2 regions of the Bradyrhizobium sp. USDA 3311 genome follow, and region 2 is predicted to be linked to the other one. Evidence: riboswitches for the same ligand, from Rfam matches in the RefSeq annotation. Region 2 holds a riboswitch; the other holds the start of a gene.

Region 1 (5,793 bases), 1.6 Mb from region 2:
AAGTGCCCAGCCCGAGCGTACCATCCAGGCGTTCACATTCTCGCCTTCAATGAAGCAAGTGCCGAGTGACCTCCTGTACTCATCAACTCCTGTGGTATGACAATCCCACGTTCGTCCTTTTGAATGTTTGATAAGCTCGTCGCGAGCCGCTACGCCGCAAGCCCATTTCCGGCCGTGGGCGTCGACGCAAATCTGATCAGTCGCAGGAGCTTCGATGCCTAAGAGCCGTATTTTGGTTTGCTCGATCTCGATCGTATTGCCGTCGAGGATGCGCGGAGCGTCGCTGAGTTTCGCCGCGCAAGCCGGAGATGTCATGACGGCGAGCAATGCGACCATCATTCGGCGGTGTTTCATCCCGACACTAACCTTTCGTTCTTGGTCCATGTTCACGCACGATCCGGCGCCGCCACATTCGACTGCTTGACCGCACCATGTCCGTTATTGGGCCAGCATCGTTCGACGGTGCTTTATGAAAGCTTGGTCGTGATTTCCAACCTACGACCTGACGCAGCGTGAGGTTCAAGCGATTTCTTACGGTGTGCGTGTCTCGGTATCCTTCGAGGCTCGCCGGTCTCTCTCAGTCGGCGCGCACTGCACCCTGACGACCTGAGGAGGAGATCCCCATCGCTCGAAGATGCAGGAGAAAGCCGGACCTCGGAACGCTGTTTCTCACGCGCTTGAACAAAAGCGCCTGTGAATTTTCGGCGTTCGAGCGCAAGTCAGTCGTGGAGGAGCGACCTTGCTACGCTTCGTGCCAACCTGCATCGGCAGACAGAAGGCTGCCGACGGTTTCGACGACGGTGATGACAGTTCGTCGTAAAATTCTTGTCGCGAAAAGACCGATGTAGAAATATGGTCTCGCTTCCTCTGACCGGTTTGGACAAAGGCGCCAAGGAGTTCAGCTCACCCCTCGCTGCGTAAATGAGTCGGAATCTCGTTGCGCAAACCCTGCAAAACCTGGAGCTCTCTTTCGTACAGCCAGCCGGATGGTCGTTGATACCGATCACATTATGGCTTTTCGCTCCTCCGAGCTCCACATAATCGTACGTGGTGCTGCCGCACCGTTCGTATAATCGGACCGGATTGTTCATGACCCAGGCTGCCCGATGGGCGGCCGCTCTTTCGTGGTACTGACCGCATATTGACGCGCCACGCGGACCAACTGCCGCTTTTCTTGAGAAGCAAGCATCATCGATCGTCGACGCTCGATCGGGCCGTGCTCTATGCTCGCCCAGCAGATCAGCTGATCCGACCGGGCCCTCGTACAAAATGGCCGGCTTCATCGGGCGACGGCAGGACATTGCCCTCCTTGAACGTGAATTTGAAGTTCACCGTGTATCGTTGATCATCCGTACGGGCGGCGTCCCATCGGCAAATCAACCCATATCGAACAGGCCTCGCTGGGGCAGCCCGTCATCTGCCGCCCGTAGCCCACCAGGCGGCGAACGATAGCTCCGTTCTTTTGTGCGACGAGTGCCTGACCGTCCTTCTTGTAGGCCCTGGAACGAGTGACTTCAACATCGTGAGCGGCGCCACGGCACGACCGTGTCGTTCGTGAACGCTGTCGTTGTCAAAATCGAGCCCGCGAACGGGTCAGGGAAATAGGTTCTGCGCGCGCTCCGATCACGGGCCGAAGGCTCGCGACTGTTGCGAAGGCGTAAACACCGCGACTTTGGAGCGCATATGTTTTGCAGTTGCACTGAGGCGCTCGGCGCCCAAAGAGCTGCGGCGCGATCCTGCTCTGCGCGACTATTTACCGAGGCCCGTCGCGCCCGTCTAACTCTTCCCATTCCTTTGGCTCTATGCGATCGAACCAGGAGCCGGGAGGGAACGCCGCGATACGCTTGGCAAAGAAGGATTGCGGCTCCCAATCGTATCCTTCGCTCTTCTCGAAAATGATGACCCCGTTGTGAGTAAAAAAGCGGGGCCCGGGGATATTACAGTTCACCAAAAGCAGAACGCGCCACAGACCCCCTTTCTCGGTCGGCTTATCATTCGGCTTCGGCAAGTAGTCCACTCCAACAGGTTCGACGATAGTGCAGCGGCCTTGCCGCAGAAGATTGCCGAGCGGACCTCGCGTGGTCGTGACAAAGTTGAAGTTGGCCAGGTCATGCAGAAAGCGATGATTTGCGTCCCTTTCGCCATCCGCGACTTCACTGGCGATCAACGAGAGCGCCAGGGCGCGCCAGCCCAATTCCATCGGCTTTGCATAGGTCGACGCAAGTTGAATCGTTCCGTCGAATGCGATCTTCCAGGTGATAACGTACTGTTCGTCTGATTTATTGTCCCGGTGCCTGGTCCAGGAAACGAAAACATATTCATCTCGGTCAAATCCTTCAGCAACGCCCCACGTTCGAGGGACGAACTGTGCGACCTTCGAGACGTTGGAGAGAATGTGTTCTATCGTCTCACCGTTTTGCGCTCGCCACGTGGACTTGACTCTTTCGACGAGGGCGCTTTCGTTGGCACGAACACTGTTGCTCGTCGCAGCCAGTCCGACCAGGCAGATCAGCGATGGACCAAGACAAAACCATAGCGCGCGTCTTCCAGACATTTTCTTCACAACCGTCGGCCTATCTGGTTTTTCATCAACACGTCTTTCAAAGCGGGCAACCTTCAACCTGTTATGCGCGAGCGCAATAAGTTAGCGTCGACGCGACGGGGCGACCGATGGTGTCCCGCGCGAGCAGGCGCTCCCCTCTATGTCACGCGCCGCTAACTTCAGTCGCCAGCGACAGCCCGGATTTGCTGTGCTGGACATGCCCAGCAGGAGGGCCTGGGCATGCCGATGACTTGCATTCTTCGTGCCAGGTAACAGACGGAAATTCTTACCGGTTTTGTGTCTTCTTTGTCGACTTTCCGACTTGCACACGTTTCGATCGTTCCATTCAGCCTATCCATCGCGGCTTACCCATCCTCGTCCCGCACCGGGTATTCGACGGCGCAGGGGAACGCTTCGGTGCCAAGTTCCTGATGAGAATTCGGAGCACGTTTGCCGCCATTGAACCGTTTGGTTCGGTTGCAGGAATGTGGGCTTTCGATCTCTGCCATGCCTTTGGGCGCTTGTGGCCACGGGGCCGCGGCGCGTTTGGCGCTCCTTTCGCGATATGCGGCGGCTCCGGAAGTCGAGAGCAGCCTCAGTCAGCTGCGGTTTGCACTCGATGGCCAACGACGCCAAGCCGATCTTTACGCCGAGCATTTGGAGTCTGGCTCGCACCGCAAATCAACATGCTCGCCGGTATGTTGCTGACTTTCGCCAGGTGTCTTAGGCCTATTCAATACGGATCCTGTTGGTCGAGAAGGCGGTTGGATGGCGGACGTGCTCGATGAACCGCTGGGAAGCCGGGACTCGCATCAAATGCGTTCTGCTCGAGGCAGCAGTCCCGACCGCGCAAGCCGCATTTGCCCCTTCCACCGATCTGGCGTGCGGCCCCACGCGCACGCAGCTCCGATGGTCATTCCGACATCGCTGATTGGAGAGCGCTTCTACATCGTGGTCAACGAAAGAGATGCACGTCATTCCCGTAGCAGATGTCGCAGCGTTAGCTTGAGATATAATCTGAGAGGTTGACGGAAGAGTTCTCTTGCCGATAATCCAACTCGTCGAGGTTCTCCGGTTTGCATTTGATCCGGAGCTAAGAGGGAAGCCGGTGAAAATGCCGGCGCTGCCCCCGCAACTGTGAGCGGCGAGCCGCTGTCCAACGATGTCACTGAAGCCTGCGCGGCTTCGGGAAGGCCGGACAGCAGCGATGACCCGCGAGCCAGGAGACCTGCCCCGACATCTATTCGTCCGCGGGCGGGGTGTCCCGGTGGTGCGCTAAGCAGCCGTCGCACGCGCGACTTCCCCTGCCTGCGTCCGCCATGGCCTTTGCCCCCAACATGGGGTTAACGCTATGTCTCTTCTCTCCCTTCCGGTTGCCACGCTCGGAACGCCACGCATGGGTCCAAGGCGCGAGCTCAAACGCGCTCTCGAAAGCTATTGGGCCGGAAAAAGCAGCGAACAGCAGTTGCTCGAGGACGCAGCTGGCCTGCGTGCCGCGAACTGGGCTCGTCAGAATTCTATCGGCGTCACGGTGATTCCATCGAACGATTTCTCGCTGTATGACCAGGTGCTCGACACAAGTGTCATGGTTGGCGCCATCCCGGGCATCTACGCCTCGAAAGCCGAGTCCGTTTCGCTCAAGACGTACTTCGCCATGGCCCGCGGTTCACAATGCGACGACCAGGATGCGAGTTGCGGTCACGGACCGCGCGGATTTGGCGCACCCGCGCAGGAGATGACCAAGTGGTTCGACACCAACTACCACTACATGGTCCCCGAGTTTCACGGGGGACAGACTTTCAGACTGTGCTCTCGCAAGCCGATCGAGGAGTATGAGGAAGCTAAGGCCCTTGGCTTCCAGACCCGCCCTGTCCTGATCGGGCCGGTCACATTCCTAAAGCTCGGCAAGAGTGCCGATCCTGCGTTCCAGCCACTCTCGCTACTGGACGATCTGATACCGGTCTATATCGAGGTCCTGCAGGAATTGGCCAAACGCGGGGCAAAGTGGGTTCAGTTCGACGAGCCCTGCCTGGTTCTTGATCTGGGCGAGGTGGCGCGAAAATCCTTGCTACATGCTTATAACCGGCTCGCGAAGGAGGGGCCGGCCATCAAGATCATGGTTGCCAGCTATTTCGGCGACCTAGGCGACAATCTGGACACCGCCTTGAGCCTTCCAGTTGCCGGACTGCACCTCGATCTGGTTCGAGCGCCAGAGTTATTGGATCAGATCATCGCTGGCGGCCGAAGTGATCTTGTCATGTCTCTCGGTGTCATCGACGGCCGGAATGTATGGCGGTCGAATTTGTCGTCGCTCCGGCAGCGGCTGGAACCCGCGATTGCGAAGCTTGGCAAGGATCGTGTACAGATCGCCCCATCCTGTTCGCTGCTTCATGTGCCGGTCGATGTTGAACTCGAGACCGGACTCGCTTCCGACGTCAAGCGTTGGCTTGCTTTCTCGGTTCAGAAGATGCGTGAGCTTGCAACCCTGGCGCGGGCACTCGCAGGCGACCAGAATGCTGCGCTAGCTCTTGCCGAGTCGGAATGTGCCGCGACTGTCCGCCGGACTTCCCCGAAAATCCGTGATGCCAATGTCGCTGTCCGGATGAGAGCGATCGACCAGACCATGCGCCGGCGCGCCAGCCCATTTGCCCGTCGTGCCGAGATCCAAAGCAATCGTTTCGGACTACCGGCTTTCCCTACCACGACGATCGGATCGTTTCCGCAGAGCACAGAGGTCCGGAATGCCCGTGCAGCGCATGCACGAGGCGCGATGAGCGACGAGCAATACGACCGGTTCCTCAAGGAGGAGACTGCGCGCGCCGTACGTTGGCAGGAGGATATCGGTCTTGACGTCCTCGTGCATGGCGAATTTGAGCGCAATGACATGGTGCAGTACTTCGGCGAGCACCTCGCCGGCTTCGCATTTACCACGAACGGATGGGTGCAATCCTACGGCTCGCGCTGCGTCAGGCCACCGATCCTGTTTGGCGATGTCTTGCGGTCGAAGCCGATCACCGTGGAGTGGTGGCGCTACGCGCAATCACTAACCAGGAAGCCGATGAAGGCGATGTTGACCGGACCGGTGACGATCTTGAACTGGTCCTTTGTTCGCGATGATATTCCCAGAAGCGAGATCTGCCGCCAGATTGCGCTCGCGATCCGAGACGAAGTCCGCGATCTCGAGAACGCTGGTGCGACCATGATCCAGATCGACGAAGCTGCACTCCGCGAAGGATTGCCGTTGCGTCGAT
Region 2 (5,793 bases):
CGTGGTGCTGACGCGCACGCCGGGCCGCGCCAGTGCGATGCCCGAAAGGGAGAGGCTCGCCGCCTTCGCTGCGACCGGTGCGACACTCGCCATCCATCTGTCGATCCATCTGCTCGACCAGGTGATTGCGGAGCTGCTGCCTCACTACGGCGCGGATTGCCCGGTCGCCATCGTCTGGCGCGCGAGCTGGCCGGACCAGCGCATCGTCCGCGCCACGCTTGCGACGCTTGATGCCGCCGTCGGCACCGAGATGGAACGCACCGCGCTCATTCTCGTCGGCAAGACGCTTGGCGCCGCGGATTTCGACGAGAGCCGCCTCTATGCCGCCGACTACGACCGCCGCTATCGGCCGGTCGGCGCCGAGCCGCGCTTTCCGGAGGCCTCCTGATGCCGGCAGGGCTCGTCATCTCCGCGCCTGCCTCCGGTGTCGGCAAGACGACGCTGACGCTGGCGCTCGCGCGCGCCTGGCGCAATCGCGGACTGAGCGTGCAGTGTTTCAAGAGCGGGCCCGACTATATCGACCCCGCCTTCCATGCCGCTGCGACGGGCCGCGCCTCCGTCAACGTCGATAGCTGGGCGATGGATCGCGGGGGAATCGCGCATCTCGTCGGCCGCGGCGCCGACGCCGATGTCGTGCTTGCCGAGGGCTCGATGGGTCTGTTCGACGGCGTCGCCGCGCGTGGCGTCTCCGGCACAGGCGCCACCGCCGACATTGCGGAGATGCTGGGTTGGCCGGTGCTGCTGGTGATAGATCCCTCGGGACAGGCGCAGACGGCGGCGGCGATCGCTGCGGGCCTTCGCGACTACCGCCCGGGCGTGCGCCTTGCCGGCGTCGTGCTCAATCGCGTCGCCAGCCCGCGCCATGAAGACCTCGTGCGGCGCGCGCTTAACAACGCCGGCATTGCCGTGTTCGGCGCGCTGCCGCGCCATGCCGAGATCAGCCTGCCGAAGCGGCATCTCGGCCTGGTGCAGGCCGAGGAGCAGGCGGAGATCGGAAAACTGATCGACGAGGCCGCGCGTTTCGTCGCCGAGCATGTCGATCTCGATGCGGTGCTGCAATCGGCGGCCGCCTGGGCGCCGCAACCGGCTGCGAATGGGTTGAACGTGACGCCGCCCGGGCAGCGCATTGCGCTTGCCCGCGATGCGGCATTCTCCTTCGTCTATCCGCATATGCTGGAAGCCTGGCGCGCGGCGGGAGCCGACATCTCGACCTTCTCGCCGCTTGCCGATGAGGCGCCCGACGCAAGCGCCGATGTCTGCTGGCTGCCCGGCGGCTATCCCGAGCTTCATGCCGGGAAGATCGCGGCCAACGCGCGCTTTCGCAGCGGCTTGCGCGCCTTCGCCGAGACACGACCGGTGCATGGTGAATGCGGAGGCTATATGGTGCTCGGAACCGCTTTGACCGACGCCGACGGTGTCCGCCATGAGATGGCGGGCCTGCTCGGCCTGGAGACGAGCTTTGCCAAACGCCGCATGCATCTGGGCTATCGTCTCGCCGAACTCGCCGCACCGATGCCGGGACATCGCCCCGGCGCGCGCCTGCGCGGCCACGAATTCCACTATTCGACGATTGCCGCCCAGCCCGACACGCCGCTCGCGGTCGTGCACGACGCGACCGGTGCGGTCATCGCCGAGACCGGTTCGCGCCGAGGCAATGCCACCGGCACGTTCTTCCATCTGATCGCGGAGGACCGGTGAGCGGTTTTGTCTCCTTCATCTCCGCCGGTCCCGGCGACCCCGAGCTTCTCACGCTCAAGGGTGCCGCGCGGCTGCGCGAGGCCGATGTCGTGCTTTATGACGACCTCGCGTCCGGCGCGATTCTCGATCTCGCCCGTCCCGGCGCCAATCTCGTTGCGGTCGGGAAACGGGCCGGGCGGCCCTCGACCAAGCAGCATCACGTCAACCGCCTGCTGGTCGATTATGCCGCGACTGGCGCGCGCGTGGTGCGGTTGAAGTCGGGCGACGCCGGCATCTTCGGACGGCTCGAGGAGGAGCTCGAAACGCTGCGCGCGGCCGGCATCGGCTACGAGATCGTTCCCGGCGTCACCTCGGCCTGCGTGGCCGCTGCGCAAGCCGGCATGCCCCTGACGCGGCGCCACACCTCGCGCCGGGTGCAGTTCGTGACCGGAGCCGACGTCACCGGCGAGCTGCCGCAAAACCTGAACTGGGCGGCGCTGGCCGATCCGGAGGCGACCACCGTGGTCTATATGGGCCGCCGCACCTTTCCGGCGCTTGCCGCAAAATTGATCGCGCACGGCCTCGCGCCGACCACCCCGGCGCTGTTCGCCGAATCCCTCGGCCGCCCCGACGAGCGGCTGGTCCGCACCACGATTGCCGAGCTTGCCGAGCAGCTTGCGCGGGGCGGGGCTGCCTCGACGGCCGCCGTGATCCTGTTCGGCGCACTGGCGGGAGAATACCCGTCATGACGGCCACCGCCGCCGTTCGGCCCTTGACGCAGGCTGCGCGAAAGGGGCACACAGGACAAGCATGGTGCTCGAGGTGGCGCAAAGCGCCGGAGCATAATCGGGAATGGGGATGGGCGGACCCAATTGCGGCGCCCAAAACCTCAGCCGCCCCCGCGACTGTAAGCGGTGAGGGGCTCCGAACCGCCACTGGATCGCTAGGTCCGGGAAGGCCGGAGAACCCCAGTGAACCGCGAGCCAGGAGACCGGCCGTGCATGTTTTGAGGCCAAGGCCGTCGGGTGTGACGGCAGGAAAGGACTGAGCCATGCATATCGAACCCGGGATCGTGACGGGCGCCAAGCTCGTGTTGAGTTACGCAACCGGCATCGCCGCAGGCGGCGTTGCGCTCAAGCTCGCGGTCGAGACCGTGCGCGAACAGGGCATCACGTCGTTCGCGGCGCGGACCCTCGCCACCACCGGCCTCGTCTTCACCTTCTTCGAGATCCTGCCGCACTTCCCGGTCGGCGTGTCCGAGGTGCACTTCATCCTCGGCTCGACCTTGTTCCTGCTGTTCGGTGCTGCGCCCGCGGCCTTCGGCCTCGCGCTCGGCCTGCTGTTCCAGGGCGTCTTCTTCGAGCCGGCCGACCTGCCGCAATACGGCATGAACGTCACCACGCTGCTGGTGCCGCTGTTCGCGATCCAGGCGATCGCCACGCGGATCATTGCCCGCAACACCGCCTATGTCGATCTCAGGTATCGCCAGGCGCTGGCGCTTTCGACGACCTATCAGGCCGGCGTCATCGGCTGGGTGGCGTTCTGGGCGCTCTATGGCTCCGGTTTTGCTATGACCAACCTCGTCAACATCGCGACCTTCGCGGCCTCCTATGCGCTCGTCATCGTGATCGAGCCGCTGGCCGATCTCGCCGTGCTGGCGCTGGCGAAGTCGCTACGCGGCGTCACCGCGCCCGGCCTCGTCACCCCGCGCCTGCACAACGCGGCCTAAGAGACAAGCGAAAGGGCGGCCGTCATGGCCGCCCTTCGCGAATATGATGCTCACGCTCTCCCTGATAGGCATCGGTTGCGGCGATCCCGAGCAGCTCACGCACGCCGCGACCCGCGCCATCAACGCGGCCGATCTCGTCCTGATCCCGCGCAAGGGGAGCGCAAAGTCCGATCTCGCCGATCTCAGGCGGACGATCTGCGCGGATGTGCTGACCAGCGACAACACGCGTATCGCCGAGTTCGATCTTCCCGTGCGCGACGCTGGCGAGGCGGACTACCGCAAGGGCGTGGACGATTGGCACGATGCGGTCGCCGCGAAATGGTCGCAGACCATCACAAGCCATCTCGGAGGTAACGGCAGGGTCGCGCTGCTGATCTGGGGCGATCCTTCGCTCTACGATTCCTCGCTGCGCATTGCGCGCCGGCTCGATCCCTTGCCGACAATCGAGGTCATCCCCGGTATCACGTCGATCCAGGCGTTGTGCGCGGCGCATGCGCTGCCGCTGAACGACATCGGCGAGCCCTTTCTGGTCACGACAGGCCGCCGCTTGCGTGAAGGCGGCTGGCCGGTAAGCGCAGACACCGTGGTCGTGATGCTCGATGGTGGCACGGCGTTTCAGTCGCTCGATCCGGCCGGGCTCCAGATCTGGTGGGGTGCCTATCTCGGCATGCCCGATCAGATCATCATGTCCGGCGCGCTGGCCGAGGTGGGCCCGCGCATCGCCGCGCTGCGGCAGGAGGCGCGCGAGCGGCACGGCTGGATCATGGACTGCTACATCCTCAAGCGCAGGCCGTAAGCGAGGCAGCATGCTCCCCGAATGGGTCTACCATAAGTGCCCCGAAATCTCCGCGGTCCATCGCGACGCGGCGATCGTGCGGCAGGCGCAACTGACGAAGCCGACCGGCGCGCTCGGCCGGCTCGAGCAACTCGCGATCGAGCTCGCGGGCCTGCAAGCGACCGAGCAGCCACGCGCGGCACGCGTGCCGATCATCATCTTCGCGGGTGACCACGGCATCGTTGCGCAAGGCGTGTCGGCCTATCCGCAAGCCGTGACCATCGCGATGATGGCGAACTTCGCCTCGGGCGGCGCCGCGATCTCGGTGCTGGCGCGTGAGGTGGGTTCGCACCTGGAAGTCGTTGACGCCGGCACGCTGGCGCAGGAGGCGATGCCGGGAGTCGTCACCGACAAGCCGCGCAGCGGCACGCGCGATTTCAGCGTCGAGGCTGCGCTCACGCTCGCAGAGCTGGCCTTCGCCTTCGAGGCCGGCGAGCGTGCGGTTGCGCGCGCGGCAGCCAGCCAGCCCGATCTTCTGATCTTCGGCGAGATGGGCATCGGCAACACCACGACCTCGGCGGCGATCGCGGCGAGTCTGCTCGGCGTGAGCGCCGAGGAAATCGCGGGCAGCGGCACCGGCGTCGATGCCGCCGGCCGTGCGCACAAGGCGCGCGTGATCGATGCCGCGGTTGCGCGCCATGGCGTTGCGGCTGCGTCGCCCGAAAAAATCCTGTGCGCCGTCGGCGGCCTCGAGATCTCGGCCATTTGCGGTGCGATCATCGCGGCCGCGCAACGCCGCATTCCCGTATTGATCGACGGCTTCATCGTGTCGGTCGCGGCGCTGGCGGCCGTGCGCCTCAATCCGTCGTGCCAGCCGTTCCTCTTGCCGTCGCACCAGTCGGCGGAGCAGGGGCATCGTCTGGTGCTGCGCGCCCTGAACGTGCAGCCGCTGATCAGCCTCGATCTCAGGCTCGGCGAGGGATCGGGCGCCGCCATCGCGCTGCCGCTGGTGCGATCGGCCTGTGCGCTTCACAACGGCATGGCGACCTTCGCGCAGGCCAATGTGCCGGATCGCCCGGCCTGATCCGGCTCACACCACGCGCTGATTGACCGACACGACGCGCCAGCCGGTCGCGAGCCGGTCGATCCTGGTGAGCGACAGCGGATCGATCACGAAGCGCAGGGCAGCTTGCGGCGCAAGATCCAGCGCGATGCACAGTGCGGCGCGGATCGTGCCGGAATGCACGACGAGCGTTGCTGGCCCGGCGCCGATCCGTGACAGGCCCAGGCGGACGCGCGCGACCTGATCTTCGAAGCTTTCGCCGCCCGGTGGTCTCAGGTGCGCAGGGTCGCTCCAGAATTGCGCGTAGACTTCGCCGCCCATTGCGGCGAGTTCGTCATGCCGCCGGCCGGTCCAGTCGCCGAAATCCTGTTCGCTGAAGTTGCCCATCAGCTCCGGTTCGAGCCCCAATGCGCGCGCCGTCTCGACCGTGCGCCGCGACGGGCTGGCATAGCTCGCAGAGTCCCACGGCAGGCGCTGGCGCAACGCTTCCAGTTGCGCGCGATCGCCGAGATCGGCAGGCGCGTCCTGCGCGTGAATCGTCCCCGCGAC

What was found. Region 2 has a riboswitch for cobalamin ahead of ACVWW6_RS35830 (energy-coupling factor ABC transporter permease). Riboswitches for the same ligand answer to the same signal wherever they lie in the genome.
Region 1: it holds a riboswitch for cobalamin, as region 2 does, so the genes downstream of both, metE (5-methyltetrahydropteroyltriglutamate--homocysteine S-methyltransferase) here and ACVWW6_RS35830 (energy-coupling factor ABC transporter permease) in region 2, are expected to answer to the same signal.

Annotation. Positions count from the first base shown of each region.
Region 1 covers NZ_JBSSFI010000001.1:9,103,783-9,109,575, reverse strand. Annotated here, with positions in the region: gene ACVWW6_RS43335 (thermonuclease family protein) at 1-339, opposite strand, end outside; gene ACVWW6_RS43330 (nodulate formation efficiency C protein) at 1,754-2,620, opposite strand; cobalamin riboswitch at 3,590-3,792, shown strand; gene metE (5-methyltetrahydropteroyltriglutamate--homocysteine S-methyltransferase) at 3,894-5,793, shown strand, end outside.
Region 2 covers NZ_JBSSFI010000001.1:7,467,048-7,472,840, reverse strand. Annotated here, with positions in the region: gene cobM (precorrin-4 C(11)-methyltransferase) at 1-388, shown strand, start outside; gene ACVWW6_RS35840 (cobyrinate a,c-diamide synthase) at 388-1,698, shown strand; gene cobA (uroporphyrinogen-III C-methyltransferase) at 1,695-2,426, shown strand; cobalamin riboswitch at 2,477-2,691, shown strand; gene ACVWW6_RS35830 (energy-coupling factor ABC transporter permease) at 2,729-3,406, shown strand; gene cobF (precorrin-6A synthase (deacetylating)) at 3,453-4,202, shown strand; gene cobT (nicotinate-nucleotide--dimethylbenzimidazole phosphoribosyltransferase) at 4,213-5,265, shown strand; gene ACVWW6_RS35815 (histidine phosphatase family protein) at 5,272-5,793, opposite strand, start outside.